3 regions of the Paenibacillus sp. JJ1683 genome follow, and region 3 is predicted to be linked to each of the others. Evidence: predicted binding sites of a transcription regulator. Region 3 holds the regulator's gene; each other region holds the start of a gene.
The links. Region 3 encodes LexA, which represses DNA repair genes until DNA is damaged. Its sites were predicted from a motif close to CGAACATATGTTCG; they were not measured.
Positions count from the first base shown of each region.

Region 1: a site for LexA is predicted at 4,132-4,145, ahead of recA (recombinase RecA). Genes of this name have one in related genera too.
Region 2: a site for LexA is predicted at 2,859-2,872, ahead of ACUC6J_RS15095 (DNA polymerase IV). Genes of this name have one in related genera too.

Region 1 covers NZ_CM129820.1:2,257,960-2,268,354, forward strand. The annotation lists gene ACUC6J_RS10000 (helix-turn-helix domain-containing protein) at 1-942, shown strand, start outside; gene ACUC6J_RS10005 (hypothetical protein) at 1,027-1,191, shown strand; gene ACUC6J_RS10010 (YajQ family cyclic di-GMP-binding protein) at 1,337-1,828, shown strand; gene pgsA (CDP-diacylglycerol--glycerol-3-phosphate 3-phosphatidyltransferase) at 2,038-2,625, shown strand; gene ACUC6J_RS10020 (competence/damage-inducible protein A) at 2,721-3,989, shown strand; gene recA (recombinase RecA) at 4,215-5,276, shown strand; gene ACUC6J_RS10030 (regulatory protein RecX) at 5,486-6,235, shown strand; gene rny (ribonuclease Y) at 6,597-8,141, shown strand; gene ACUC6J_RS10040 (TIGR00282 family metallophosphoesterase) at 8,218-9,012, shown strand; gene ACUC6J_RS10045 (stage V sporulation protein S) at 9,142-9,402, shown strand; gene ACUC6J_RS10050 (dipeptidase) at 9,521-10,395, shown strand, end outside.
Region 2 covers NZ_CM129820.1:3,498,247-3,508,641, reverse strand. The annotation lists gene ACUC6J_RS15105 (SDR family NAD(P)-dependent oxidoreductase) at 1-781, shown strand, start outside; gene ACUC6J_RS15100 (NAD(P)-dependent alcohol dehydrogenase) at 1,102-2,142, shown strand; gene ACUC6J_RS15095 (DNA polymerase IV) at 2,935-4,203, shown strand; partial or broken gene ACUC6J_RS15090 (Y-family DNA polymerase) at 4,406-4,863, opposite strand; gene ACUC6J_RS15085 (transglycosylase domain-containing protein) at 5,056-7,581, shown strand; gene ACUC6J_RS15080 (hypothetical protein) at 8,062-8,475, opposite strand; gene ACUC6J_RS15075 (DMT family transporter) at 8,778-9,704, shown strand; gene ACUC6J_RS15070 (YitT family protein) at 10,125-10,395, shown strand, end outside.
Region 3 covers NZ_CM129820.1:3,170,710-3,181,104, reverse strand. The annotation lists gene ACUC6J_RS13515 (glycosyltransferase family 2 protein) at 1-55, shown strand, start outside; gene ACUC6J_RS13510 (hypothetical protein) at 248-349, shown strand; gene ACUC6J_RS13505 (helix-turn-helix transcriptional regulator) at 667-2,079, shown strand; gene ACUC6J_RS13500 (SDR family NAD(P)-dependent oxidoreductase) at 2,801-3,679, opposite strand; gene ACUC6J_RS13495 (MarR family winged helix-turn-helix transcriptional regulator) at 3,834-4,307, shown strand; gene ACUC6J_RS13490 (hypothetical protein) at 4,469-4,951, shown strand; gene ACUC6J_RS13485 (DUF2798 domain-containing protein) at 5,407-5,907, shown strand; gene ACUC6J_RS13480 (hypothetical protein) at 6,094-6,234, opposite strand; gene ACUC6J_RS13475 (hypothetical protein) at 6,276-6,440, opposite strand; gene lexA (transcriptional repressor LexA) at 6,860-7,486, opposite strand; gene ACUC6J_RS13465 (LysM peptidoglycan-binding domain-containing protein) at 7,676-8,050, shown strand; gene ACUC6J_RS13460 (DUF896 domain-containing protein) at 8,152-8,358, shown strand; gene ACUC6J_RS13455 (hypothetical protein) at 8,476-8,985, shown strand; gene ACUC6J_RS13450 (HAD family hydrolase) at 9,142-9,936, shown strand; gene ACUC6J_RS13445 (1,2-dihydroxy-3-keto-5-methylthiopentene dioxygenase) at 10,034-10,395, opposite strand, start outside.

The DNA of each region.
Region 1 (10,395 bases), 910 kb from region 3:
TTTATTAAAACATACGCCGAAACGGTTGGGTTGAATCCCGATGAGCTTCTGGAAGGGCACCAAAGCAATGTGCCTGAACCTGAACCGGAAGCAGTCATGGAGCCTGTTACACAAAAACGCTCCAGCCGTCCCGCGACGATTGGCAATCTTAAATGGTTGCCTACAGCGTTAATGTGGCTTTTTCTAGTTCTCATTGTTGGGGTTATTTATGCTTATTGGGTGAGTAACAACCATTCCACTCCAAAAACAGCAGAAAATACAACGCCGATTACAACACCAAGTACAACACCAAGTACAACACCTAACACAACGCCAAGTACGACACCAAACACGTCTACTCCAAATACAACTACGACACCGAATAATGGTCAGACAACGGCACCAAATGGTGCTGGCGGGCAGACCCCTGATACGGGAAAAACCGGGGAAACCCAGCCAGGTGGTACGGGAACTACAGATGCGACTACTCCAAATCCTGGTCAGCAGCCGGATACGACTACGCCAGCGCAGGGAGTAACTGTGGCTCAGGATGGTAAGCAAGGCAAGACGACGATCTTCAAAGTCTCCAGTGCAACGGGGGCCACGGTCAAGGTTGATATTAAAGCAACGGGCGAAAGCTGGCTTGAGGTGTACAAGGGACAAAATTCCCGTGGAGAAAAGCTGAGCTATGGTATGACTAAAAGTGGAGATGCCATGTCTTTCGATATCGGTCCTGAAGGCTTATATATCAAATCAGGACGGTCTTCTGCCACGGATATTTCCGTCGCCGGCCAACCGATAACCGATAATAAATCGACGACTCGGGTGTTGATACAGCAAGGGGAAGCTTCTTCCACTGGAGCGAGTACTGGGGTGACGGGCTCAACGGATACGACGACAAATGGTAGTACGGATACTACACAAAGTGGGACAGATTCTAGTACAACTACTGATGGTGAATAAACGCCTTGTTGCGGGGAAATACTAATGACTGTAATTCTTGGAAAGTCAGTCATTTCATTTTCCGCAAAGTGAGGTGTATACGTTATGACCGTCAGCTGGATTGTGACTGGGCTCGGGATTATTGTCAGTTTACTGGGCTATTATCTAACACCGAATGCATGGGGCTATGGCATATTAGGCTTTGGTCTTGCTCACATTGTGCTTGGAATTTTGGATATGTTTAGAAATCCAACACGAAGTCACTATTAGAAATGTTAAACTGTAATTGTAAATAAAGGCGTTTTTGTCGGGGAACTGGCAAGAACGCCTTTTTAGTGAACGGATTATTGGATTTTTGTAAATGACTAGCCTATAATTAGATATTGAACTTTGTTGTGGAAAGGAAAGTGAAACGATGGCTTCAGAAAATTCATTTGATATCGTCTCCAAAATGGATATGCAGGAGTTAACAAATGCGGTTCATCAGACGGAGCGTGAAATTGAAACGAGATTTGATTTCAAGGGGAGCAAAAGTAGCCTCAAGCTTGAGAAAGATGCTCTTACGATTGCATCGGAAGATGAATACAAGCTGAATGCGGTGATTGATATTTTGCAATCTAAAATGGTCAAACGAGGTCTATCCCTTAAAAATGTGGAATTTGGAAAATTGGAACCAGCCTCTTTAGGTTCAGTGCGTCAGCGTCTTTCTCTTAAGCAGGGAATTGATCAGGATAACGCCAAAAAAATTAATATCCTTATTCGGGATTCCAAGCTAAAAGTGAAAAGTCAGATTCAAGGTGATCAAATTCGAGTAACTGGAAAAAACAGGGATGACCTACAGGCCATTATTCAATTGCTGCGGAAAGCTGATCTGCCGTTGGAGCTTCAATTTACAAACATGAAATAAGACGTTTTCTCTCATAGATTTTGTAGGACTAAACGTTGCTTGATGTGCAGCAGGTTATTTTGACATGCGTTTTGCGCCATATTATACTTGTAACGAAAATGCAGACATTAAGGTGTATAACGCTCGTCGAAAGCGATTTTACATAGGATTGATTTCAATCCGAAAGCTGCCATTTGTAATCAAGTACGATAATCAGGGGAGAGTGTGTTGTGAATTTACCCAACAGAATTACAATAACGCGGATTTGCCTTATCCCGGTGATGATGCTGGCTTTGCTGGTGGATTTTGATTTTTATCCGCCACCGATTGAGATCGGTGCTTTCAAGCTGCCGTATAATCAGCTGATTGCGGCTATTATTTTCCTTGTAGCAGCCAGCACAGACGGCCTTGACGGATATTTGGCTCGTAAAAATAATATGGTCACCAATTTGGGCAAGCTGTTGGACCCCCTTGCTGATAAGCTGTTGGTAACTGCTATTTTGGTTTCTTTGGTAGAAATGGGAAAAATTGATTCATGGGTTGTCGTTGTGATTGTCAGTCGTGAGTTTGCGGTTACGGGTCTAAGACAGATCGCTTTATTGGATGGCTCTGTGGTTGCTGCAAGCAATTGGGGGAAATTAAAGACGATCATCCAGATCGTTGCTATTGTAGCACTGCTCATTAATAATTTCCCGTTTGTTTTTCTGGGTATTCCGTTTGATTTAATAGCGATATGGGCAGCTGTGTTAATCACCATTTATTCGGGTATTGATTACTTTGTAAAGAATATCCATTTGCTGAGCTCCTCTAAAGTGTAACAGGATAAATCTTATGGAAACAGCAATAGGGACTTAACTTATTGCTGTTTCTTTACATAATTCCCACAATATACGCATCATAGGAGGACGAATTGATGAAAGCTGAAATCATTGCAGTAGGAACAGAGTTATTACTTGGACAAATAGTAAATACAAATGCCCAATATTTATCACAAGAGCTAGCTACAATCGGCATTGATGTATATTTTCAGACTGTAGTTGGCGATAACATGGATCGACTTCAGGAAGCGGTACGACTTGCTCAGAAGCGTGCGGATATTATTTTGTTTTCTGGTGGGCTGGGACCAACTCAGGACGATTTGACAAAAGATGCGATAGCGGCTGTATTGGGGCGGAAATTGCAGATAGATCGTCTTGCCATGGACAAGCTTGATCAGTTTTTCCGGAACCGCGGGGTCGAAATGACCGAGAATAACCGCCGGCAGGCGCTTTCTATTGAAGGAGCCACTCCGCTTGAAAATGAGACAGGTTTAGCTATAGGGGATGCAATTGCACAGGACGGTAAATTTTATGTGGTTTTGCCCGGACCGCCTAAGGAGCTTAAACCTATGTTTGCAAATCATGCCAAACCATGGTTGCTTCAGCAGGCATTGAGCGGTGAGGAGATGCCGATTTATTCGAAAATGCTAAAATTTGCAGGGATCGGTGAGTCAGCTCTTGAAACTCGCTTGCTAGATCTGATCCAATCCCAGACGGACCCCACGATTGCTCCTTATGCCAAGGAAGGGGAAGTTACGATCCGTATATCCACCAAGGCGGCCAGTGAGAGTGAAGCTTTAATTAAGCTAACGGCTACGGAAGTACAAATTCAACAACGTCTTTCCGAATATATGTATGCAAGTGAAGATGTTACGCTGGAGAAGGTGATTGTAGATTTAATGGCCAAACGCGGACTCACTGTGAGTGCGGCGGAAAGCTGTACAGGCGGTATGCTGATGGAACACATCACTTCTATACCTGGCAGTGCTGTTATGTTTCAAGGTGGAATCGTGTGTTATTCCAATGAAATGAAGATGAAATTGCTCAATGTGCCCTATGATTATTTGGAAGGCGATCATGCGCCAGGCGCAGTGAGTAAGGAAGTAGCCCTTGTGCTTGCGGAGCAGGCAAGAATGATTATGGACAGTGATTTCGGACTTTCCGTTACTGGTGTAGCTGGGCCCGGATATTCCGAGCGGAAGCCAGTCGGTCTGGTGTATATTGGTATTGCTCAGCGTGACAAGGAAACGGAGGTATATGAGCTAAATTTAAGCGGTAACCGTGAGACCATTCGCTTGCGATCCGTCAAAGCTATCTTGTACAGATTGTGGCGTCGATTGGTAGAGAACGAGAAACTCTCTTAATTATCGATGAGTTGTTTTAGATAGATATTCATGATATAATCTCCTTATCGGAAGAACCGTTGCAAAGCTTTTTGCCAGCGGTTCTTTTTTCGTTTTATGAGAAAGGTTTAATTATAGAAGAGAGTTGTGGGAAATAAAAAAACGAATGTATGTTCGAAAAAATGCTTGGCAAGCGTGTCAAAACAAGGTATTATTAAAGTACAAACAATGAAGGATGTGAGTTTATTGTCAGATCGTCGTGCTGCGCTGGATATGGCGCTCCGTCAAATAGAAAAGCAATTTGGTAAAGGTTCCATTATGAAGTTGGGTGAGTCTACCCACATGCAAGTGGAAACAATCCCCAGTGGTTCGATTGCTTTGGATATTGCGTTAGGAACGGGCGGCTTTCCAAGAGGCCGGATTATTGAAGTATATGGACCGGAATCATCCGGTAAAACGACAGTAGCTCTTCATGCTATCGCAGAGGTGCAAAAAACAGGCGGACAAGCCGCCTTTATCGATGCCGAGCATGCGCTTGATCCGTCGTATGCGAGCAAGCTGGGTGTCAATATTGATGAGTTGTTACTATCGCAACCAGATACAGGTGAGCAGGCATTGGAGATTGCCGAAGCTCTTGTGCGTAGTGGGGCAGTGGATATTATCGTCATAGACTCTGTAGCGGCACTTGTACCGAAGGCAGAGATTGAAGGCGAAATGGGAGATTCCCATGTCGGTCTTCAAGCGCGTTTGATGTCACAGGCATTACGTAAGCTGTCTGGAGCCATTAATAAATCGAAAACCATTGCTATCTTTATCAACCAGCTCCGTGAAAAAGTAGGTGTTATGTTCGGTAACCCTGAAACTACACCAGGTGGACGTGCTTTGAAGTTTTACTCTACGGTACGTTTGGATGTTCGTCGTATCGAAAGCTTGAAAATGGGTAACGACATCGTGGGTAACCGCACACGTATTAAAGTCGTGAAGAACAAAGTTGCGCCTCCTTTCCGTCAGGCCGAAGTGGATATTATGTACGGTGAGGGTATTTCCAAAGAAGGAAGCCTGATTGACATCGGTACGGAGCATGACATTGTCGACAAGAGCGGAGCTTGGTATTCCTACGAAGGCGAGCGCCTTGGTCAGGGACGTGAGAATGCAAAGCAATTTTTGAAGGAAAATCCGAACATTGCTAGTACGATCGAGCAAAAAATCCGGGTGGCCAGTAATTTGATTACAACAATTGCTCCACCGACAGAAGAAGAGTTGGCGCAGGAGGCCAAGGAAGAACAGGAATTGCTGGAGCTTGAATAAGCTTGCCTGAGACTTCGCTTTTGATCTGTCATGTGAACTGTAGCCGGGGATTACGGTACAGTCCGTTTGAATAGCATAATTCTGATGCCCTGCACAGTTGTGCAGGGCATTTTTGCATCAAATAAAGTCTGCTTTGTCAGCAGAATCTAACTTTTGCGTAGCAGGTGATCGTAGGCTGCTTTCGTGAATTTCAAAGTGAGGGAAACATAGTGCAGTTGGACGATAAAGATGAATACACTTCGGAAGAAGATAAACAGCAAGGGATTTCACTTTTTCCAGATCATGAGGAATTGATGATTACTAGAGTGGAGCAGGGGCAGAGACGCAACCGTGGAAGATACATCATTCATTTTGGTCCATATTCACTGTCTGTATTGGAAGATGTAATGATCAAGTACAACATGTTCAAAGGAACGTCATTCGTCAAAAAAGAACTAGAAGATATCGTTCTGGCAGATGAAAAACAACAGGCTTATGTACATGCGCTGCGCTATTTGGGGCAAAAGCCTCGTACACGTCAGGAAATTGCCCAGCGTTTAGCGCAAAAGGAAGTGGATCAGACTGTTATTGATGAGATATTGGTGCGATTGCAACGGGAGAAGCTTGTAGATGATGATTTATACGCCCGTCAGTGGGCAAGACAGCGTATAACAAGCCAACGTAAGGGTAAGATGTGGATCAGACAAGAACTTCGTCAGAAGGGCATCTCTAAAGCCTCTATCGGGGAAGCATTAGGTGTGATCACTGACAATGAGGAGTGGGAGAGTGCATTGTCGATTGGACGTAAGAAATGGAATCAGGTACGTGGTGATATAATGGATAAAAAAAGGAAAACATTTCCGTTTCTTATGAGACGCGGATATTCGGGGGATATGACACGCCGCGTGGTCAATCATCTCAGTGCGGCTGAGCAAGACGGAGCTTTCGATGACGAGGAATTACTGCATTGGGAGGAATAAGTTGCAAAACGGTAGCTGAACTTCTGGCTAGATGAGCTGATTATGATATGGACAGCTGCACGGTAGTCTACTAATGTTTGCATTCCCTTGACAATGCCATTTGTCAAATAATAAAATATATATGAAACGATATTTGTGGAGTGCCCTTTTTCCTTCCAAAAAAGCGGAATCCACGGTAAAGTTCTCATCGCCAAATAACAAGTGATGCCGCTATGCCAGGCGGAATTGTACGTGTGAAAGCATGTGCATATGAAATGAAGCGACCTTGAGTCGTTATCTTAGTTTGACGATCAAAGTAAATGTGACAATTTCAAAAAGTCCCAAGGAATGCCTTGGAGGAACCAACGGGGAGGTGAACAGTATGATGACTGCGATCTGGTTCGTTCTCGTTGCTGTAGCCGCGTTATTCTTTGGGTTCGGGATTGGTTATTTTATTCGCAAATCTATTGCAGAAGCTAAGATCTCCAGTGCGGAAGAAGCTGCCGCGCAAATCGTGGAGAACGCGAAAAAAGAGGCAGAAGCGCTGAAGAAGGAAACGGTATTGGAAGCGAAAGATGAAATTCATCGCATCCGTGCCGAAGCTGAAAAAGAAACTCGTGAACGTCGCAATGAAATTCAACGACAGGAACGAAGATTGCTGCAAAAAGAAGAATCGCTGGATAAAAAATTGGAATCGCTGGAACGCAAAGAAGAACAAGTGGCCAACAAAGAGAAACGAATCGATGAAACCCAGCAGCAAATTGATTTGATTTACAAGAGCCAGGTAACTGAGTTGGAGCGTATTTCTAATCTTACGATGGAGGATGCAAGAAGTATTATTCTGACCAACGTAGAGCAGGAAGTTCGTCATGAAACAGCTCAGATGATTAAGGAAATTGAACAGCAGGCCAAAGAAGAAGCGGACAAAAAGTCCCGTGAAATCATCACACTGGCCATCCAACGCTGTGCGGCAGATCATGTAGCAGAAACGACGGTTTCTGTTGTGACATTGCCGAACGAAGAAATGAAAGGCCGGATTATCGGACGCGAAGGCCGTAACATTCGTGCACTTGAAACCCTTACTGGAATCGACCTCATTATTGATGATACGCCGGAAGCTGTTATATTGTCCGGATTTGATCCGATTCGTAGAGAGATTGCGCGTACTGCTCTTGAGAAGCTCGTAGCGGACGGACGGATACATCCGGCTCGTATTGAAGAGATGGTGGAAAAATCCCGTAAAGAGGTGGACGAACGAATCCGTGAGTATGGCGAACAGGCCACCTTTGAAGTGGGTGTGCATAGCTTGCATCCGGATTTGATCAAGATCTTGGGACGTCTCAAGTTCCGTACGAGTTACGGACAGAACGTATTGAAGCACTCGATGGAAGTTGCATACTTGACAGGTCTAATGGCCGGGGAACTGGGCGAGGACGTTGTACTGGCAAGACGGGCAGGCTTGCTGCATGACATCGGGAAGGCGCTGGATCACGAAGTGGAAGGATCACACGTTGAAATTGGCGTGGAACTGGCGAAGAAGTACAAGGAACACCCGGTCGTTATCAACAGCATTGCTTCACATCACGGCGACTGCGAAGCGACTTCAGTGATCGCCATGCTGGTTGGAGCGGCAGATGCTCTGTCAGCAGCAAGACCGGGAGCGCGGCGTGAAACGCTAGAGACGTACATCCGTCGTCTAGAGAAGCTCGAACGCATCTCCGAATCTTTTGAAGGCGTTGAGAAATCATACGCAATTCAAGCCGGACGCGAAGTTCGTGTCATGGTACAGCCAGAGAAAATTGATGATGCGGAAGCATTCCGATTGGCCCGCGATATTACGAAAACGATTGAGAATGAACTGGATTATCCAGGGCATATTAAGGTTACCGTTATTCGCGAGACCCGTGCGGTAGAATACGCAAAATAAAAGCATTTCAATGAAAAGTGGCCGCTGCTTGTAGGGCCACTTTTCATTATGTAAGGCAGACTAGGGAGGGTTTTCTATCAACGTATTATTTATTGGAGACATCGTCGGCAGTGTAGGCAGAAAGGCACTGAGGGAGAATCTCCCTTCGCTAAAATCAAAATACAACCCGCATGTTATTATTGTGAACGGAGAAAATGCAGCTTCGGGAAGAGGAATTACTCAAGCCATCGCCAGAGAGTTTTTTGATTGGGGCGTTCATGGGATTACGATGGGCAATCATACATGGGACAATAAGGAAATATTTGATTTTATAGATGATGAGCCGCGGATCATCCGTCCGGCTAACTTTCCGCCAGGGACACCAGGTCGGGGTTACACTGTTGTAAAAGGTGGAGGTAAGGAACTAGCCATTGTTAACCTGCAAGGTAGAACCTTTTTGCCAGCTATTGACTGTCCATTTCGGGCAGCAGATGAAATTGTAGACGAGCTGCGCAAAAAACATAAACATATTCTAGTAGATTTTCACGCTGAAGCCACTTCCGAAAAAATTGCCATGGGCTGGCATCTGGATGGACGTGCATCAATCGTGGTAGGAACACATACACACGTACAAAGTAATGATGATACGATTTTGCCACAAGGAACTGCGTATCAGACAGATGCGGGAATGGTAGGTCCTTATGAGGGCGTGCTTGGTATGCAGAAAGAGGCTGTATTACAGAAATTTCAGACCCAGCTTCCGGTACGCTTTCAAGTGGACATGGGCAAATGGCACTTTCATGCCATCAGCGTAGAGCTCAATGATGACGATGGGAAAGCCCGTAAAATTCAGAAAATCAGGCTTAAAGAAGACGAATGGCGGATGGATTAACTTTGTTGTGAGCTACTTAAGGAAAGAATAAGGAAAACTGTCACCAAAAAGCAGGAATTTTTTGCTGACCCTCGAATAACATCTAATAGTGGAATCAAACCATCATCATTCCCAGGGGAGGTACTTACTATGGATGTATTAAAAGTATCAGCAAAATCCAATCCCAATTCAGTTGCAGGCGCACTCGCAGGAGTACTGCGTGAACGCGGAAATGCAGAATTACAGGCGATTGGAGCGGGTGCACTAAACCAAGCCATTAAAGCGGTAGCCATTGCCCGGGGATTTGTCGCACCAAGCGGAGTGGATTTGATTTGTATTCCTGCTTTTACAGACATTGTTATTGATGGAGAAGATCGAACTGCGATCAAACTGATTGTAGAGCCAAGATAATAAATGGAAGTTGCCTGAGCCTGTTTACGTTTTGTAAACGGGCTTTTTTGCTTTGTGGTTTAGTTACTATGGTTTTCAAAATAAATTTGTGGGCGTTAATCCAATGGGGGTATAGTGCATGAATGATAAGTTTGAAGCGAATTGGCCAGTTGTTGACCTTCACTGCGACGTGTTATGTAAAATGCAACTCGATTCGCAGGTAGATTTCAGTCATTCATCGCTTGATGTCACAAAAGAGCGTTTGCTAGAAGGCAACGTAAAGTTGCAAACGTTCGCTATATATATTTCACAGGTATTGGGTACGCCAAAATTTGAGCATGTGGTTCGTCAAATTGAACTGTTCAGGCAGCATGTGACTTCTACCTCAGGCGGGTTAAAACCTTTGCTATGGAGAGAGGAATTGGTAGCACTTAAAAATATGTCCGCTGCACGTCAAATGGAGCAAGTACACCAGACAGACGTGGAAAAGCAAGCTGGAAAGATAAGGAGTTGGGATGGTAATGGAACGAATCATGCAGAGTCACCTTGGGCTTTACTCTCACTTGAAGGGGTAGATGCGCTGGAAGGAAACCCGTTTTATGCGGATGTGTGCTATGCATTGGGAATACGGTTGATCGGGCTGACGTGGAATTATGCAAATTGGGCAGCTGATGGCATTATGGAGCTTAGAGGTGGTGGTCTAACCCGCAAGGGACGTGATTTGGTCAATCGGTGTAATAGTCTGGGACTGCTGCTAGATGTATCACACTTGTCCTTACAAGGCTTTTGGGAAGTGATGGAGGAGGCGGCCTTACCGCCCATCGCTTCGCATTCGAACGCCTTTGCGAGATGTGCTCATCCCCGTAACTTGCGGGACGAACAGATTCGGGCACTGATTGCCCGTAACGGACGAATTGGGTTGACCTTTGTCACGATGTTTCTGAAAGAGCAGGGTACAGTACACGCTGAGGATCTGTTACCGCACATTGAGCACATTTGTTCATTGGGTGGCGA
Region 2 (10,395 bases), 330 kb from region 3:
GATCATTCATGGACGGAATCAAAACAAAGCACAGAAAGTATGTGAAGAGATAATTGCTGAAACAGGCAACAATAAGGTGGACATTATAACAGGTGATTTGTTTTCTCTTGCTGAGGTCAAACGCATGGCTGCAGCTTTTAAACAGAAATACGATCGGTTGGATGTCCTGATTAACAATGCTGGTGCTATATTAAGTAAAGATAGGGAGCTAACCAAGGAGGGACTTGAAAAGACAATGACCCTTAATGTATTTTCACCATTGCTCTTAACAGAGTTATTATTAGATGTTCTTTCAAAAAGCCCCTCAGCAAGGATCATTAATACCTCTTCCGCAACACATAGGATTGCCAAAAAACCAGATTTCAGCGATTTACAGTTGGAAAAGGACTACACCTCATCCGGTGCGTATGCATCCTCCAAATTGTATACGATTTGGATCACAAGACACTGGTCAGCTGAACTAATGAGAAGGGGACTGAAAAATATAACTGCGAACGTGTTACATCCTGGTGCTGTTGCGACTAGATTTGGACAAGACAACGATAAAGGTTTTATTAATAATATAGTGTTTAAGTTGGCACTTCCATTCATGAATACGCCAGAAAAAGGAGCTGCTACAACCGTATATTTGGCCACATCACAAGAAGTAGAAAAGGTTAATGGGAAATTCTTTGGTAACATGAAGGAGGAAAAACCAAGGGATCGATATTATTCTGTAGAAAACGAAATAAAAGTTTGGGATTACTGCCAAAAGGTTATTAGCCCTTATATGAATAAATAAGTACGGAGCAATAATAAGGTTTAACGATGGCCCCTCTGCTTTCCTGAAGTTGAGGGGCTTTTTGTATTCATTTTCTTTCCTAATAATCAGTAATAGGGACAACTTTGTCTGTAATCAGGCTATGTTAACCACAGATCTGGAGTTTTAAACTATAAGTATCCATTAAGACAACCTTAGATGCGTTATCACGCTGTACCTAAGTGTAGGCTGGAAATAGTGTATGAAGGGGGATGAGATAGGGATACGAATACAATTCAAATACAACAATTTAGCTGATATCTGAAATATATAATATGAAAAATGAAAGGGGTATAACAAGTATGTGTAAAGTTCATGCATTGAGTGTTCCCAGTGCGAATGCGCCATTTGAACGGACGATGATTGAACGGAGGGTATTGCGCCCAGATGATGTTCTAATCGATATTAAGTATAGTGGTGTATGCCACACCGATGTTCATATGGTCCATAATGATGGAGGTTACTCTCAATTCCCAATGGTTCCCGGTCATGAAATGACAGGAATTGTAGAAGCGGTTGGAACGGAAGTAACTAAGTTTGTAGTGGGTGACCGGGTTGGAGTAGGGCCTCTCGTGAACTCTTGTGGAGAGTGCGAGAATTGCCTACGTGGTGAGAATATGTTCTGTAAAAAGGGCATGGTCATGATGTATAATTCCGTAGACTACGATGGAAATATTACTTACGGTAGTTACAGTCAAAAAATTGTAGTGAAGCAAAATTACGTACTTCAGATCCCAGATAGTTTGGGCTTAGATGTTGCCAGTCCACTACTCTGTGCAGGAGCTACGGCTTACTATCCTTTGAAACATTGGGGAGTAGGTCCAGGCAAAAAAGTCGCTATCGTCGGTATTGGAGGTATCGGCCACCTAGCTATCAAATATGCCCATGCATTAGGAGCTGAAGTTACGGCCTTGAGTCAGACAATGGATAAGAAAAGCGATGCGCTAAGTTTTGGCGCCGATCATTACTATGCAACGAACGATCCTGACACATTCTCGACGCTAGCTAGTCAATTTGATGTGATTTTCAACACGACCTCTGCAAGTCTTAATTTAGATGCTTACGTATCCATGCTTAATATAAATGGTACGTTTGTTATCATCGGTGATTCCGGTAAGCCGAACCAATTTAATACGCTCAGTTTGCTTATGGGTCGTCGCAGAATTGCAGCAACGCCTGGAGGCGATCTTCTTGAAACCCAAGAAATGCTTGATTTCTCCGCAGAGCATGGTATTGTCCCTGAAATTGAGGTAATTCACACCAATCAAATCAACGAAGCTTTTGAGCGACTTATCCGAAATGATGTACGATATCGATTTGTTATTGATACATCTACCTTTTAAGTCGTATTTTCGAGGATAACTCAATAGACCAAACATCATCAAAAGCACTTATCTGAAAGACAGGACTTACAATAGAGCGGACGAATTGCTGCTCGTCCGCTTTTCTAATTTATAAATACGCTAGTAAATTAACTCATAAGAATTTAAAAAGAGAAGAAGTGAATTTGCATTGAAAACATTGGCCATAGTTGGTGCAGATCCCGGATTGGACTTTTCACTGGCTAAAACGTTTGGTAAACACGGATTTCGCTATGATTTCAAGAACATAAGAGAAACTAGACCAGTATACTGAGCAATTAACTAAATTGAGGCTCAAGGTTTTGCTGCGGATATTACTAACAAAGCACAGCTTACTAGAGCTTTTCAAGAAATTAAAAGTACATTGGGAACTATAAATGTCATGAAATTCAGTCCATACAGCGGAAATGTACCTACGACATCGTTGAAGAAAGCCTTTTTTTAATTGAATTCAAATGTGTATACCAAGTTTCCGCTTTTTCAAGACAAGATAAAATGTTATACATTGGTTCTTTATTTTGTTGACATTTAAAAGATGAAGCCCAGCCAACCAGAATTCCGTTCCGATCCTCATCCCCCACGAGCACATTAAGCTTTCTTGGCCTTTATGATCACAGAAATAATGTGATGATCCACGCTCGTACCAGATACCCAATTTTGATGATTGATTTACATAATCCTATAAATTACCTGAATACAGAACTAATGTTTGGCATTATAATAAATAAGAATACATGTTCGTACGTATATGATCGTTTTTTTGGAGGGTGCAGCATGACTAAAACAACTGAGCGGACAATTCTTTTGGCGGATTGCCAGTCTTTTTATGCGAGTGTAGAAAAAGCTTCCTACCCAGAGTATAAAAATAAACCGCTTGCGGTAGCAGGCGATCCTGCACGCAGGTCTGGAATTATTTTAGCAGCATGTCCTATGGCCAAAAGTTTCGGGGTGTCTACAGCAGAACGGCTCGGTGAAGCCCTCAAGAAGTGTCCTGAGCTTGTGATCGTCCGTCCCCGTATGAAACACTATATCGATGTCTCTTTAGCAATTACGGATATATACAAGGAATACACTGACCTGGTAGAGGTGTTTAGTATCGATGAGCAGTTTCTGGACATTTCGGGTAGTTTTAAAATTTTTGGAGATTCTTTAACCGTTGCAAGAGAAATTCAAAAGAAGGTTCTTTTACAAACCGGGGTTTGGGTACGAATAGGAATCAGTTCCAATAAGGTTCTTGCCAAAAGCGCAACCGATATTTGGGCTAAAAAAATTAAAAGCGGTATATTCACGTTGCCCAAGACAGAATTAGAGCAGCTGCTCTGGCCACAGCCAGTTAATAAAATGTTTGGGGTAGGTTCGCGGATGTCGTCCCATTTTGAGCGGCTTGGTATGACAACCATTGGAGATATCGCTAGAACGTCTCTACCAGATCTTAAGTCTAAATTTCGCGCTCGTTTTGGAAAACAGTCGGATATACAGGCGGAGGTCATGTGGAAAACAGCCAATGGTCTAGATGAGAGTCCTGTAGCTCCGTATACCTTCAGTTCTCCACAAAAGTCGGTAAGCCATATGATGACCCTACCCCAAGATTATCTGGAACCAAATGAAGTAGAGACCATCCTGCTTGAACTCTCGGAAGAAGTTTGTCGAGACAGTCGTCGTAAGGGGTGCATGGGCTCTGTCGTGACCGTTAGTTGTATATGTAGCCCATATGAGGCTCCCACCGGATTTTCCAGGCAAATGAAGCTTACAGATCCGACTAACAATACGAATAAAGTGTACAACGCAGCAAAAAAAATATTTTATAATTTTTGGAACGGTATGCCGATACGACGCTTAGGTGTCACTTTAAGTGGGTTGGTTGACGACCAAACTTATCAACTTTCCTTCTTTGAGGATCATGAGCGTATCCGCTCCTTGGAAGAAGCAACAGATAAAATTAAAGAACGCTATGGTAGCGCAGCTATCGTAAGAGCGTCCTCTTTGACCCAAGCTGGTCAGGCACTGGAGAGATCCCTAAAAATCGGGGGGCATTATAAATAAATGAAGGGATATACTGATGTAATTTAGAATTACTAGAGCAAGGTCAGATCCCACTACATATTGGTCTGAAGAGTTCTTGGGAAACAGGTAAAACTAAAAAACTGTTAATCTTTGAATTAAAGTCTAGAAAATTATTGCTGGACTTTGTTAATACTACAATGCTATTTGGTATTTTAGCTGTGTTTTATACTTTTCCTTCGGTTCGAATCCATACTCCTCTTTGTCCCAGCACTTTCCGCTGAATTTCACTTGCAATACTCAACGGATCTCCGAACAGGGAGAGACTTCCGCTCATATCCAGAAATTGTTCATCAATGCTGAAAACCTCAACCAAATCCGTATACTCATTATAGATTTCTGTTATTTTTAATGAGACATCGATATAATGCTGCATGCGCAGGCGTACAATGATAAGGTCAGGACATTTTTTACAGCTTCCCCCAGACGTACTGCAGTGGATATACCATGTTTTTTGGCCAGCGGACACGTGGCTAAAATAATGCCTGAACGAAGTGCAGGGTCACCGGCCACAACGAGCGACTTATGTTGGTATGCGGGATTATCCGCTTTTTCGACGCTGGTGTAAAAGCTTTGGCAGTCCGCTAGAAATATGGTTCTACTTCCACGCTCCTTCACAATGTTGACCTCCTCTCCTGGCATGTGATTAATCATATTCCAGAATATTCTTGAACATATACCCTTATAGTAGTATTATATATAGAACAAGTGTTCCTAATACAAATGTATTTTTTGGAACATTACAGTTTACGGGAAACCTAGCATGGCGTATCATATTATCTTGAACAAAAACAAGTGGAAATGAATGAATATTGAGGGGAGAAAACCATTTTTATGAACCCAAAACGTCGACCATCATCTCAAAAACGCAGTAGGTGGCGCATTTTTGGCAGAGTTTTGCTGATTAATATCAAGTGGTTCTCGCTTGCGGGTGTACTTGGAGTGCTGTTTGCCGGAGGTCTTATATCCGGCTATGTGGCGGCACTGGTTCATGATGAACCTGTACGATCACGTCAATTGATATATGAAAAGGTAAATGAGAATGCTCTGACCAGTTTTGTATTTTTTAATGATCAGGTAACTCCGGTTGGAAGAATGCGCATGGAAGAGGACCGACAGCTCGTTGACTTGAAGGATGTCCCTCAGTCCATTGTGGATGCCCTCATTTCAACAGAAGATAGCCAATTTTATGAGCACCATGGTGTAGATTTAAAGGGGACGGCTCGTGCTGTCAAACAGAAACTTTTGAATGAAAACCGCCAAACTGGCGGCAGTACACTGACGCAGCAGGTAGCCCGAAGAGTTTTCCTCAGTCTGGATAAAACGGACAGCCGAAAGGTGAAGGAAATGCTGCTGGCACTACGTATGGAGCGTTTTATGGGCAAAGACAAAATATTAACGGCTTACTTAAATAAAATGCCTTTTGGTAATGGTTCCGCTGGTTACAATTTGTATGGAATCAAGTCTGCTTCGTTAGGAATTTTTAATGTAAGTGATCTACATAAGCTTCATATTGCTCAAGCGGCTTATTTGGCAGGTCTTCCACAGCTGCCATCTGTTTATTCCGCTTTTGATGGTAAAGGGAATTTTGATGAAGAAGGTTTCAACAAAGCGATGGAGCGCCAACGTGTTGTGTTGGGAAGAATGCTGGAAACAGGCAAGCTCACACTGTCCGAATATAATGATGCGCTTCAATTTGATGTGAGAGCGACTCTTGCACCCCATCGCGAAAAAAGCTATAACACATTCCCTTATTTGATGCTGGAAACAGAGCGGGAGGCCGCACAGCTGTTAGCACTCCAGCAAAATCCGAATCTCACAGCAGCCGAGATTTCTAAGCCTGAGCATGCTGAACTTCTTCAAAATACGCGAGAAGAGTTGCAACGGTCCGGCTATCGAATTTATACAACGATAAATAAAAAAATTTATAGCAATATGCGACAGATTGCAGCTAATCCACAAAATTTTTCTCCATACAGTAAGAAGAAGGGACTAGAACAGATTGCGGCAATCATGATTGATCATAAAACAGGGGCTATCCTCGGTATGATCGAGGGCCGGGATTTTAATACCGAGCAAATGAACTATGCAACTCAAATGACACGTCAGCCCGGTTCTGCCATGAAGCCTATTGCTGCTTACTTACCTGCTTTGGAGAAGGGCTACACTCAGCCCGCCGGTCTTATTGATGATTCACAAATCATATTGAAAGACGGACGAAAGGGTTATCATATTCCTAAAAATTATAACAGAAGGTATGAGGGGCTTATGACAGCCCGTGAAGCACTCAATCGGTCAATTAACATCCCTGCACTGAGGCTGTTTTTATATGAAGTTAAAATTCCAAACGCTTGGAATTTTGTGCGTTCTCTTGGAATTACGACGATTCAGCCGCAGGATGAACATGCTCAAACAGGAGTTCTAGGTGGACTTAGTAAGGGGGTATCTGTCGAGGAACTGACCGCAGCATACGGAACAATTCCCAATATGGGCGTGTATAATGCCCCTCACTTGATCAGTAAAATTACAGATGCCAACGGTAAGATTGTATATGAATTTAAACCACAGACGAAGCGTGTGTATTCGCAGCAAACCGCATTTTTGATGACGGATATGCTCAGAACCGTTATATCAGATCCGAGAGGAACTGGCAAACGTCTGCAAAAAGCATTTAAAAACTACGGTACCATTGATATTGCGGGTAAAACGGGTACGACACAGAACTTTGGTGATGTGTGGTTTATGGGATACACGCCTGACATTACGCTAGGCGTATGGGCTGGTTATCGTCAACAAGTTAATACATTATCTCAAGAAGGTCACACCAGAGCACAGTTGGTGTGGGCGTTGATCATGAATGAGGCGGTCAAAGACCAGCCTGAGCTTTTTAAGAATAAGCATTTTATACAGCCGGAAGGCGTTGTGAAAGTTACGGTATCTAGTCTTACAGGTAAGCTGCCAGGGCGCTATTCCCGCCAATCGGGTCATCTCGTGACTGACTGGTTTAACCAAAAGTACGTGCCGACCGAAGTCGGAAGAGAACAGCTTCCACGTTCTGCTAGACCAGTAGTTCCGTCCAAACCAGATATCAAGAAAGAAGATGTCCCTGAGATCAAGGTACCAGCAACAGATCAAGAGGAGGTTCCACCAGAGGAAACAGTTCCTTCTGTTCCTGACACAGACGCAGAGATCGAACCGCCTGATGAGAATAACGATGTGCCATCAACGGATACTTCGCAACCTTCTGTTGAAAACGAGCCGGAGACACCACCTGAATCAGAAAACCAGAATGGTGCTCCAAAAACTCAGCCTGATGAGGTTATCTATCCTGAACCAACGACTGATCAATCCAACAACTAAGCAACATGGACGATCTAGTTTAGAACACCGTTTCCAACAATATTGACAGTGACCTGCGGATGAAAACGGACACGGGGATACTCCTCATTCCAACGCTATTCCATTACAATGGCTACCTTGAATGGGAAGTTGGATAGTCAGGCTCCGGTACATCTGTCGGACAGAATTCTCGGTGCCTGAATAAACTTCATTGGTACTTTACCTTCATTGGTTTGAGATTCATCTACAACTTCTAGTGTTTGCTGGAGTAGGCCCTTAGGAGTAAGATCATAAATCGATGCATTTGCCAATCTGGCATCCTTTAAGCTGTCCTGATCCCAGCAGCCTGTTGTAATTATGAGTAGAGCCAGCATTTTATGCGGCTCTGCTCTTTTTTCATATTTTAGATTTCTCCTTTTTGAAAATACGAGCCAAATTATTTGCATGTAACCAATGGGCTTTAAAATTTTCTCTTTGTTCAGGCAAGTAGGCAAGGCGAGATTATAAGGGGGCATAGTCTTGGGTCAGATCAATTCCCAGGTAGTATCCGAGTTTACGCCGAACCTCACTGCGGGCAAAGGATGAAAGCATGAAAAATCGTCTTTGGTAACCTCGGCATACATACAAAACCTCTACGCCTTCATGATTTCGGATTTCGCTGTATATTTTCACTCCCTGTCTTTTCATTCGTGCTTTTGTTTCTGCTAATTGAACAGTTATGCGCTGTTGTACTCCAGTCAGGCTACGAATATACAAATCGGGCATTTTTAGAGGAGAGATATTAATAATGCGAATGTCTCGTTCCAGCACATCCAGTACAAGTGTTAGAAGTACACACATCTTGATCAGTCCTGCGTCTTCTTCAGAAGGCAAAGGAGCTTTATGCTTGTTAGCAAGTACCTTTTTGTTTGTCATAAATATCTCCTTTACGCGGAGTGAAAGTACAATATACAATAAGTATATAGAACATATGTTCTGAATATACTTCATCATAGGAATTTTTCTGTTGCTAAAGCAATCATCAATTATTGGAAAAGTGCGGGGAGCGCTACTTCCATGTGCCATTGTGTAAAGATTCTTGCGTATAGGGCCGATGACAGCCAAACAGAGTTTATGTTAAGCTAATGGATAAAAAACTTACATAGAAGGGGATAGCGTTCTGATAGCGACGTTTTTTACTATTTAACATAAGAAAGTCGAGAAAGAAGGTTTACATATTGTCACGTTCGTTATATGTAGCTTTATTATTGTTGAGCCTTATTTGGGGCGGTTCCTTTATGTTTATTAAGGTGTTATTGCTACATCAAGTAGGACCGTGGACTATTGTATTTCTGCGATCCAGCTTTGGTTTTATTTTTATCGTCTTATTAATGCTTCTTATGCGCAGGCCGTTTAAAATCAAAAGCATCCCGTGGAAATCGGTTATTCTGGTAGCATGCGTCAACATGGTTTTACCATGGACATTGATTGGTTTTAGTGAGACCAGAATAGCTAGCAGCATGGCTTCTGTATTGAATGCCACCACACCAATATGGACTATGTTAGTGGGGCTTGCCTTCTTCGGGGCTATATTTCATCGCCTGCAGTGGTTAGGAATGGGTCTAGCATTTATAGGAATTATTATTTTATTGGGTATTAATCCTGCCTCTATTATTTCTGTTGATCCGGTAGGTTTTGGATGTATGCTGCTTGCGACTCTCTGCTACGGATTTGGAACACAGCTCTCCAAACGTTTTCTCTCCAATCTTTCCATGTATCAGGCTACCTTTGCGACACTGTTTGGTGCGGCAGCAGGGGGTGGTATTATGATGGTAATTGTAGAGAGACCAGATTTGTCGATCGTTTCTGTTCCAGGAGTATTAGGTTCCCTAATAGGACTAGGAGTTTTGGGTTCAGGAGTAGCATATATCTTGTTCAACTATATGATTTTGCGGGGGAGTGCGGAATTCGCTTCTTCGGTAACGTATTTTGTACCAGTGAGTGCCATCGTATGGGGCTTTTTACTTCTGAATGAGCATATCGGCTGGAACGTGCTGACCGGTCTGGTTCTTATACTCGGGGGCGTATTTATGGCCAATCAGCGCAGAACAGCCAAACTAAGGGTAATGACTCCAAGTGAAAATAAAACACACTCAGGTCATTGAGTGTGTACTCGCCAAACCTTTGGTATAATGCGTCAACTCGCACATACAATAAAGCATGCTCACACATAAAATAAAATATGGTGCAGCAAAAAAGCAAGCTGTTTAGCAGGTGACAAGGTGTGGTATAATAAATTATAGAATTATATGCACCACAGAAATGTCGGAGTTTTATTCCACAAAAGAAAGGATCAGGATACCATGTGTCCCCGAAGGATACTTCCCCAAAGGACGATTTGGAAACGATTTGATCTGTCTTATACTTAGCTTTTCCGCGGAGTAACGTCAAGTTGCGAAAGCCAACTCTGCGGAAGAGGGGATTGTACATGCGAAGGACCAAGTCCTCCAGGCACATCTTACCAGGTTGCTTCCGTAAGAGTGGGTTCATCCACATCAAACTTACGAGAAACCGAGGGAGCCTGTATGAGGAAAACTTACGAATCTATCGTGAACAATGGAGCACTGAGACAGATTGCTGTCATGTTGCTCGGAACATGCATTTTAGCTTTTACGTACTATCACATTAATGCCCAGAATCATTTGTCAGAGGGCGGATTTGCAGGCTTAGCTCTGCTGGGGCATTATGCGTTTGGCATATCTCCAGCATGGAGTATGCTGATGCTTGATGTTCCTGTCATATTGCTGGCATGGGTACTGAAGGGCAAAAGATTTATGATGCTAGCATTAATCGGAG
Region 3 (10,395 bases):
CCAGGAACTATTAAACATGGCGTTTTCACGGTGCATATCCCATATTCCTTATTAACAGAGAGATAAGCAAGTGATCCGGTTGGAAAGAAGATACTCTAATAGCACAAGCTTTTGAAGTTTTTGCAAAAAGGTGATTAGGCTCTGCCGGTTTAGCTGGTTGAGCCTTTGTTTTGTTTGTCTGTATGCCCTGTCACAAAACGCAGCTATACATATATTAGAAGTACAACAATCGAAGGAGGTTAAAACCATGGGTGCATGTGAAGGCGGCTACAATATGTGGACTTCTACAGCGGCAATTTTGGTGCTTTTTATCCTCTTGGTTATAATTACTAAAGCATTTTGGATTTAATTTTATGAAAAAACTGTTAGGCAACATACTTCACTTTTTTTAGATGGTAAAAGTTGAACCCAATGGTGCATAGGTTATTTGGCAGTAGCCATAGTAATCTCTTCCTTTTGGTTAACTAAGTTTTTACAGCATACTTAGGGGACCCTGCCATAATAGGTTGTTGCGCTTATTGGGTTCTGCTGTCAGTGAACAGCATGGACTATACATTGAAATCTTACATTATTCGCATAATATATTGACATATGGTCAATTTTAGAGAAAAATAGACTACAACAATATAAAAATTTTGGAATTTTTATGTGAAGGGTGGATATGGCATGAAGCATACACCTACGATTCGGGCGGAACTAGATAGATACCTAAAACAAGAGGGTCTGAACCTGACGCAATTCGGGCATATTGCAGGCATTAATAGGGGAATAGTTAGTGGCATTGTAACAGGCAATAGTTCTATGTCTGTTAACCAAATTGATAGAATTACAGAGGCTATGGGTTTACCAGAAGGCTATTTTTACGACTTATATGTAGAAAACTATATCATCGACATTCCCCCCAATATGAGGAGAATCGAACCATTTTTGTATCGCTGTGCAGAGTTGGACAAGTTGGATGCGATCCGTCGAGTGGTGGGAGCTATCATGGACAATCTACTCTACTCACCCAAACTATTTGACATTGCAGAAGAATTATTAGCGCAGGAACGACATGATGCTGCACTATTGCTCTATGAGAGTGTAGCAGAAGTGGAGAAATATCAACATTCTGAACGTTTGGCCATCTGTCAATATCGGATTTTCACGATTCAGATTGATGACGATCAAAGCCGCAATCTTAGGGCAGCCATACTTTTTGAGCCTTATGTCGAGCGCCTAGACGAAATAGAACAACTTGATGCATTAAAGGACTTAGCTAATGTGTATAGGTCTTTGCGTAAATGGGATAAGGTTGATGAAATAGCGAGAAAAATGAGAGCTAAAGCGGAAATCCAATACACTTTGAAACATCAACAGAGCAGCCGAGAACGCACTGAGTCTACTAAGAAGCTAACTCGCCCCATGTTTGTGTACATTACCTATGCCGATTTATTGTGTGCAAGTGTCTGTGAAGCCCGAGGCGACTATCAACAAGCCTTACAATATACATACGCCTACACAGATTTGGATTGGGTCAAAGAGACTGACGAAGATACCCAATACTGGATTAGCTTGTTTCAGCATTGGGCAGAAGGTAATACTTATGTTAATAAACTTATGTCCGGAAACACTAGTGTGCTGCTAGATTTTGTTGAATATATAGGAACAACCGCCAATGAAAGTGAGAAGCTCTCAAAGTTGTTGAACATTATTATAGTAGCTAACCGATACAATTTGGATATAGATGGTGTACTTACAAAATTTAAAATAGACATTGATGCCTCTACTCAACTCCCGACATCTACTGATATGTACACCCAACAAGTGGTACCTGACTATATTGCATTGTTTTGTTATGAAATGGCCTATTATAATTTAAATAGGAAGAAGTACAGTGATGGTTTTAAACAATTATTATGTGCAATGGTAAAAGCACATATACTAAACAATGAAACATATTTCATAAACTGCACAGGTCTCTTTGCACATTTCCAAGCATATGCGTCTCCAGAGACCAGAGAAGAGTATTTTAAACTATTAGAAAAGGTGTGGTTAGACAATGTTGAAAAAAATGGCACTGTTAATCGTTGCGAGTAGCTTTTTATTTTTTATAACTGGTCCCGTCCTGACGCAACATATTCAGATCCTTGTACAAATTGGAGGTGCTTAAGCACAAAACTCTGCTAGCCTTATGGTTAGCAGAGTTTTTTAGTTAAAGGAATTGTTACACTACGCGCCGAATGAGTCACTGAAGTGATCAGTTTTTAAGCATACATATAAATATTTTGATGGCACAAAGTTACTCCGACACACTTAGAATAGTAGATTTATTATGTAATCATTCCAATATTCTGAGAGGGGATATTATTACTGGTGATGAAACTGCAGAAGCAAACGGGAGAATAGACTACAAAAAATAGATTACTATAGAGAAATTAAAATATTGTATAAAGCGACAAGAGTGACACAAGGCATACCGTAATCATAGTGAAGCTGGGGCCGTGACCCAAAAGATCGTGTTACGCCGCCTGGAGTGTAAATAGATACTGTATGGAACACTGAGCCTCAGATTAAGCTGAGGCTTATTTTTATGTGGACCAATTTACGAACTTATCAGTGTGACTGATAACGCGTGGGCTATCAACGTTATAAAAAACGAAATCACAAAGCTGAATGGGTTCGCTGCTGCTTTTTGGTGACTCATTCCGTTCATTGATTTAGCAAATGATTGAAGATATGCTTGTATGTAGTGCGGGGTTGGCATTATTGATGATTAATGCTTCATTCATTGCCGTCTTATCCCTTCATCAATCATTTCTTATGGAAGGAATCCCTTCTGTTCCAGCAAATCCTCTGTGACCTTCCACAGTTTTTGCTGCATCTTGGGATCTCCACCAGGTGAGACTGGTTGAATAGATTTCCCAGTTCCGACGTTAAAGTATCCACCTGTTTTTTTATGATATTCCGGATCTACAATTAATCGGGTGATGATATCTGCTCCTCTTCGCGGATCTCCAAGATGAAGGATTTTCAACAATCGTTCTAATAGAGGGGCAAACCAAAGTTCTCGTCCCAATCCGGTAACATTGAATCCTGGATTTAGTGCATTTACGCTGATTCCCGTATCCGACCATCGTCTTGCCAGTTCAGCAGTGAACATAATATTCAATAATTTGGTCTTTCCATAGATGGGCGATGAGCCACGAGCGGTAAAGGCAGTTGTATCCGTTAAATCCTCGGGGAGCTTCAAAACTCCATGACGGCGTGAAGCTTCGGAGGCAACATTGACAACTCTGGCCTTGCCTACGTTCTGCAGGCACGGTTTTAGTGTATATGTTAACAGCCACGGCGATAAATAATTTATGGCAACCATTTCAGGAAACCCCTCGGGAGTGACGCGTTGCTCAAAAGCATGGATACCCGCATTGTTTAACAGCACATCAATATTAGAGTATGCGGCGGCTATCTCATCCCCGATTCGTTTAACATCCTTCAGTACCGATAAATCTCCATAAAAAAAGTCAACCTTCGCTGATGGGCTAACCAGCTCAATCTGTTTTCTTGTAGCTTCAGCACGTTCCCTACTCCTGGCAGTCAAAACAAGGTCAAAGCAGCCGCGTTTTCCCAATTCAACTGCGACTAGTTGTCCAAGACCACTGGTGGCACCTGTTATGACAACAGTAGTATTTTTAGACATCGTCATTTCTCCTTCATGTGTTACAATTTTATTGGAGTAGCCAATTCGGTGAGTTAGCATATTTGATTGACATATGTCCACTATAATAATTTGGTTGATATATGTCAATCAAATTTGACTTGTGGTTTTTTGAACGAGAGAAAGGTGATTGAAGATGAAATATAATGAAGTTAAAAATGAACCAAGGGAGAAATTGGAGATTGAGTTGGGCGAGCAGCTTAACGCACTTATCAGCGCTTCACACGCCCTGAATGTCAGAGCTGCTGCGAAATTTGACTCCTCCTTACAACCTGCCGCCTTCCATATTGTTCGTTGGCTGTATTCTTATGGCCCAACAAATGCCGCCACTTTAGCGGAATCAACTGCGATGGATCGAAGTTCAGTGAGTCGTCTTGTCAAACAGCTTGAGTCTTTGGGGTATTTGAACAGAGAGGCCTCCCGAAGTGATGGACGAGGAATTGTATTATCTCTTACTGAGCATGGACAGCAAAAATTAATTGATGCGCTTAAGGAGAAAGAGTCCGTTTTCTATGAACGAATTTCGGACTGGGAAGATGCTGAGCTTCATAATTTTAACCAAATGCTTAGGCAATTTAATGGACTCCATCGCCACGGAACACAACCTTAAGAAGTGACCCGCATGTAAGGAGTTTGGATATAGAGTAGAAGTGGATAATGAAATCTACCCGAATGTGTATTTTTTATGTCAGACAAAGCTCCCCTTACTTTGACAATCAATAAGCCGTATGTTTATGGATGAAGATAAATAGGAAGGAAAGGATGAAAATAATGAGTATGAAATTAGGAAGGAAAACTACTTTATGTTTCTCCACAATTGCTCTCTTATTTTCAGTTTTGTCCCCGCTATCAGCCTCGGCAGATGTAGCAAGCGTCACCCATGACACCTATACAAACTCTTTAAATCAGGAATTAGTTTCATCTCAATTAGTAATTTTTAAAGATGACACAGCATATACAGATGTATCTATTGTCGGGAAAAGAGTGAAATTTTCGATTAGTGGTTTAGAAAACCCGTTTAACACTAATTATTACAATCGATTAGTCTGGACTAGTACTGATGAAGAACCAAATATAAAAAATATTCTGACAGTAAAAGTTGCGCCAAAGACAGGGTCGCTTTACAGTTCCAGCAACTATGAAAACCTTTCACTGATAAAACAAAAAATCAACTCTGACTCACCTGTATATGGATGGATTCAACTAGAATCCAAAGAGTGGGTTAAAGCAGGATCAGCTATAATCAAATATTAGAAAATTCCTAATGTGTAGTATAAGTAAATACTATAAATAAGCGAAATCCCCGCCGACCAGCTAAGGTAGTGGGGATTTTTCAATATAAAATAAGACTTCATCAACTATTGACAGAGTCTTTTAGAAAATTGTTGAAAGTAGTGTTCTTAAGAAGGGAAAAGTGTTTCGAAATCTGGAAAAACGCCATCACTAAGCCAACTGGTAGGGTCTTCAAAACTTCCATCGAGTGTAGCGGTAGCATAATCTCCATTGGAGCCATACAAAGTAATAGAGATATTTTTTGTTATTTGTATTTAATGTTATAAATGTGTAATGATTTTGTACATAGTTCATTAGTTGTGAAGAATATTCCTTACTTGTCTTTGTTTGTTACGATATGTTCATAAAAAGTTCACTTACATGAAAATTTGGTTGCAGCTAAAATAATCACATCCAAAAATGAAAGGTTGAATTAAATGCCAACAACTAAAAAGGAAAGCTTTTACTTTGGGGTTATTATGTGTTTTGGAATGGTCGTTATTATGACCTTCTATAATCTTTTGATTAACGGATTGATTGGAAAAATTAGCTTGATTACCATTGCTGTTGAATTTCTAATTGGATTTATTATAGCGCTCATATTAGATTTATATATCGTGGGTCCTGTAGCAAAAAAAGTTGCTTTAAGTCTACCTTTTGATAAATCCAAAAAAATATTTTTAATTATCACGATTTCAACATGTATGGTGTTCGGAATGGCCTGTTCTATGTCTTTCTACGGTTTATTAACTTCAATTCTAAGTCAGGGTAATGGCGATCATTCATTATTTGAAGCCTATTTAGAAATTTTTATAAAGAACTTTGTTGTGGCCTATCCATTACAATTATTGGTTATGGGTCCTGTTGTTCGAGCCTTGTTTATAAAATTTATAAAGAAAAGCGAGCAAGTGGGACCTTATAAAAAAGTATTAAATTAAATAATAGAGCAAATCCATTGCAGCAATGTTAAGCTAATGAATGGTTTTACAGCTAGAAATGCTTAAGTTATGAAAATCGGATACAAGTTTGAGGAAGCTATAACTGGCGGGATTGGTAGTTTGGTGTATTATTTAACACAAAAAAAGCAGGAAGAATTCTTCCTGCTTTTTGCTTGAAAATAATTATTAACGTCTGCGTTGTCCATCATTCACGCTAAACAGATTAACAGCCAGTGCGTTACCTCTTGCACGCGCATTGGCTCTTTGGTTGGAACGGATGTTTAATCTTCTTCTTCTCAATTCACGGTTGCTGTGTCTTCTGCTCATAATATCACCTCCCTTCAAAGAAATGAAGGTACGGTTAAATCTTAATGATGTTTATGCTTACGCTTTGAAATTTTGATATTTAATGCGTTAGTTGCGAGTGCATTTCCGCTTCCTGTTTTAGCAGCTGCGGCTTGAAAGACTTTAACGACCAGATATCTGTTTTTCCCGATGCGATGCTTATACGTTTTAACTCTATTTCTGATCATCTGCATAACTCCTTTGCTTTAGGTCTGCTATATACATATGTCAATTGTGCTAGTAATGTATCAGCATAAATCTACTAAAGACAAAAAGAAGCTAGTACCTATGTTCCTAAATGTTTAACAAAAAAAGCTCATGCTAGCCTGCGTTCGCCTTCCCAACTTTACGTTATAGAGGAAGGCCACCGTAGGTTCATATGTGTCAAATTTCCATTTGTTTAGCTAATAAAAGTAAACAGTTTAAGATCAGAGTGGAACTATCTCGGATATGGGCGGATATAATAGTAGAGACAATATAGGTTGCTGAAAAGGAAAGAATAGTTGGAGACACATACATAGTAAATATAACAAAAATATAAAACCGGCTCGCCTAGGCGGCCGGTTTTATATTCGTGGTAGTATAACGGGGAAGAAAGCACGATAAATCAGTGGAAGTCCCGGAAGAGTCCAACAACCTTGCCCAATATGCTGACGTGTGTCAGTCGAAGTGGCTCAAAGGCTGGATTTTCAGGTTGAAGCCGGATATGATCTTTTTCTTTGTAAAAGGTTTTAACTGTAGCCTCGTCTTCATCTGTCATAGCTACTACAATGTCTCCGTTATCAGCGGTCTGCTGCTGACGCACGATTACATAGTCTCCGTTAGCAATACCAGCTTCAATCATGCTTTCGCCTACAACAGATAACATGAATATTTTATCCTCACCAACAAAGTGTTGGGGAAGAGGAAAGTAATCTTCAATATTTTCTGTCGCCGTAATAGGAAGACCAGCGGTTACTTTGCCGACGACGGGAACACGACTAATGGAGTAATTAATCAAGTTGCTGTTATCCGATTCGTCTTGACCGAGTAATTCAATAGCCCGTGGTTTCGTAGGATCGCGGCGAATGAGTCCTTTTTTCTCCAAACGATCCAAATGACCATGAACCGTAGAACTGGAGGCCAATCCGACTGCCTCGCCTATTTCGCGCACAGAAGGGGGGTATCCCTTTAGACGCACTTCATTGCGGATAAATTCAAGAATGGCCTGCTGGCGGCTCGAAATCTTAGACATACCGTATCAACCCCATTTAGTAACGTTTGGGAAAATTATAGCATAGAACCTCCGTTCGTACAAACATAAGTTCTAAATAATCCCTAAAAATATTCACGAACTTTTGTTCTCTTTTCTATTGAACAAAACAAACGTTCGTGTTATATTGTGAAAAACATAAGAACAAACGTTTGGAGGACGCGGCCAATTATGAAATATAGCACTTATCAAAGTATTTTTCCGATGAATTTAGAGAATTTACAGGAGACCCGAAAAGAGGGTAAGGTACGTTTGTTACAGGCTCTTACCAATACTCTTTTACTCAAGCTTCTTATTCTAGTAATTATCGTTTGGGTTGCAGGGGCAGGTGTACTTACGGTTTTTGCAGCACCTCCAGTTTCCAATGAAGAAGTGATTAAGCTGACTGTACAACCTGGAGATACGTTATGGAAGATTGCCGTGAATCATAAACCGGAACGAATGGATACACGGGTATATATTGAAGGAATTGTACGTATTAACGATTTGGAGGATCGGGGGGTGCAGGCAGGTCAGGTACTTAAGCTCCCACCTTCTGATCTATAAGACTATAGAGCTTGTCAAGGAGCGCAATGAGGGAGCCTTGACAAGCTCTTTTCTACATGTCAAAGTGTATTATATCTTTGCTTTTATGGAGGGGACACAATTTGGATATAGACAGTTTGGTACAGCGCATTAATGAATTAGCGCGCAAAGCAAAAGCCGAAGGATTGACGGAAGAGGAAACCACGGAGCGCGCCAACCTTCGGGAAATTTATTTAGGCAACATTCGCCGTAATTTTCGGCAGCAACTTGAAACCATTGAATTTGTGGACGATGATACGTCGAAGGGAAATGGCGGGCTGAAGCATTAATGTTGCTAAAGCCTGCATCATTTGCCTTTTGTTATTAGGTATCTTTCTTGGTATCTATATAGATCAGCTTTAAGGCAATTGTTTTAATGTAATATTTATTGGGAAGGGAATTGAGAGATGGCCCGATCATTTGAAAGAAAAGTACGTAAAAACACAGCGCATTTAAATAAAACGCGCAAGAAACAAGGCATTCAAACCATTAACGGCGCAGGTTCAGCAATGGACATTTTCCGTGGCCGTAATATTACTGTGCCAATCATGCTGGCTGGTCTTGCTGTATTGTACATGCTTATGAGTTACTTTTTGACTAAGACCGGCATGCGGGGAATGGATTGGCTGGTATTTGGCTTGTACTTGATGCTGGCTGTTATCTTCTTCATTCGCCGTCCTTATTTAAAAGTGGGAAAAGATACCCTTTATATGTTAAAAGGTGGCAGAGAACGGCCGATGACGGCAGGGGACATGAAAGCCATCAAAATTGAAAAGGGTTACGTTACCGTTGAAAGAAAAGGGAAGGGCGGTAATTTTATTTTCACAAAATCACTGGGACGCTATGATACAGATGCCATCGCAGAGCGCCTTGAAAAATTTGCACTATCCAATCAGATACAGGTAGATAAGAAATAACCGATTTAGCCTGTAGCTCTGTAAGTAAGGCCGTATGATGTTATTTTTCATATAACATGGTGCGGCCACTTGCTTAATATGGGCACACATAATGATCTGATTCGTGACCAAACAGACAAGCTTACATATACAGTGGAAAGAGAGTGGATAATTCGTATGACGATTCAGGCGATAATGTTTGATCTTGATGATACCCTTCTGTGGGATGAACGTAGTGTAGAAGAGGCATTTGATGCAGCATGTCAAACAGGCTCCCGAGAAACAGGCGCTGATCCGAAAACGCTGGAAGAAGCCGTACGCAAGGAAGCGCGCGCTTTGTATGAATCCTATGAAACCTTTAGTTTTACTCAAATGATTGGCATTAATCCGTTTGAAGGACTGTGGGCGAATTTTACAGCAGGTGAGCAACCTGAATTCCGCCAATTGGAACAGTTGGCTCCTGTTTATCGTAAGGAATCATGGCGCAGAGGGCTTCAGCAACTGGGGATAGATAATGAGGAGTTGGCGGAAAAGTTGGCTGCCCAATTTGCTTCGGAAAGACGTGCACGTCCACATGTATATGAAGAAACTTTTGAAATTCTGGATCAATTGAAGGGACAATACAAGCTACTATTGCTGACAAATGGTTCCCCTGATCTACAACAGGAGAAGCTGGATGGAGTTCCTCAATTGGCTCCTTTTTTTGATCATGTTGTCATTTCAGGTTCTTTTGGTCGGGGCAAGCCTGATCCTTCTATATTCCAGCATGCTTTGGGACTTCTAGGAATTGAACCTGGACAAGCTTTAATGGTAGGAGATAAGCTGACGACTGATATTCAAGGGGCTTTGTCAGCTGGTGTACATTCGGTGTGGTTGAATCGGAACGATAAAACCAATACTACAGAGATCAAGCCGAAGTTCCAAATCAAGCATTTGTCTGAGTTGCATGGAATTATTCAATCTTTAAAGTAAATAATCTACAGTCTTCTAAACAAGTATAAAGAAAACTCCCTTCGCTCGATATGCTACAGAGCAGAGGGAGTTTTCTTATTGACACAATACATCGTAATTATGCTGTAGTGAATGTTGGATCTTCAAACGGTTCAGCAATCCATCCATTTTCTTCGATGAACAAGCGGACTGCGACGATCTTTTGATTTTCCATTAAAGTGAAGAAGTGCGGTGTATTTTCAGGAACAGAAATAACGTCGCCTGGTGAAAGCTCTACATTAAAATAGCCGATCTCTTCAGAGCCTTTAATGATAAAAATCCCTTTACCAGCAACAATGGCGCGGATTTCATCCTCGGTATGGGTGTGAATTTGCTCGAATTTGGCCAGCAGCTCCTCCAAATTCGGCGTTGCTTCAGATAAAGTGATGACGTCCCAGATTTTATATCCGCGACGTGCGGCTAAATCTTTGATTTCAGGTT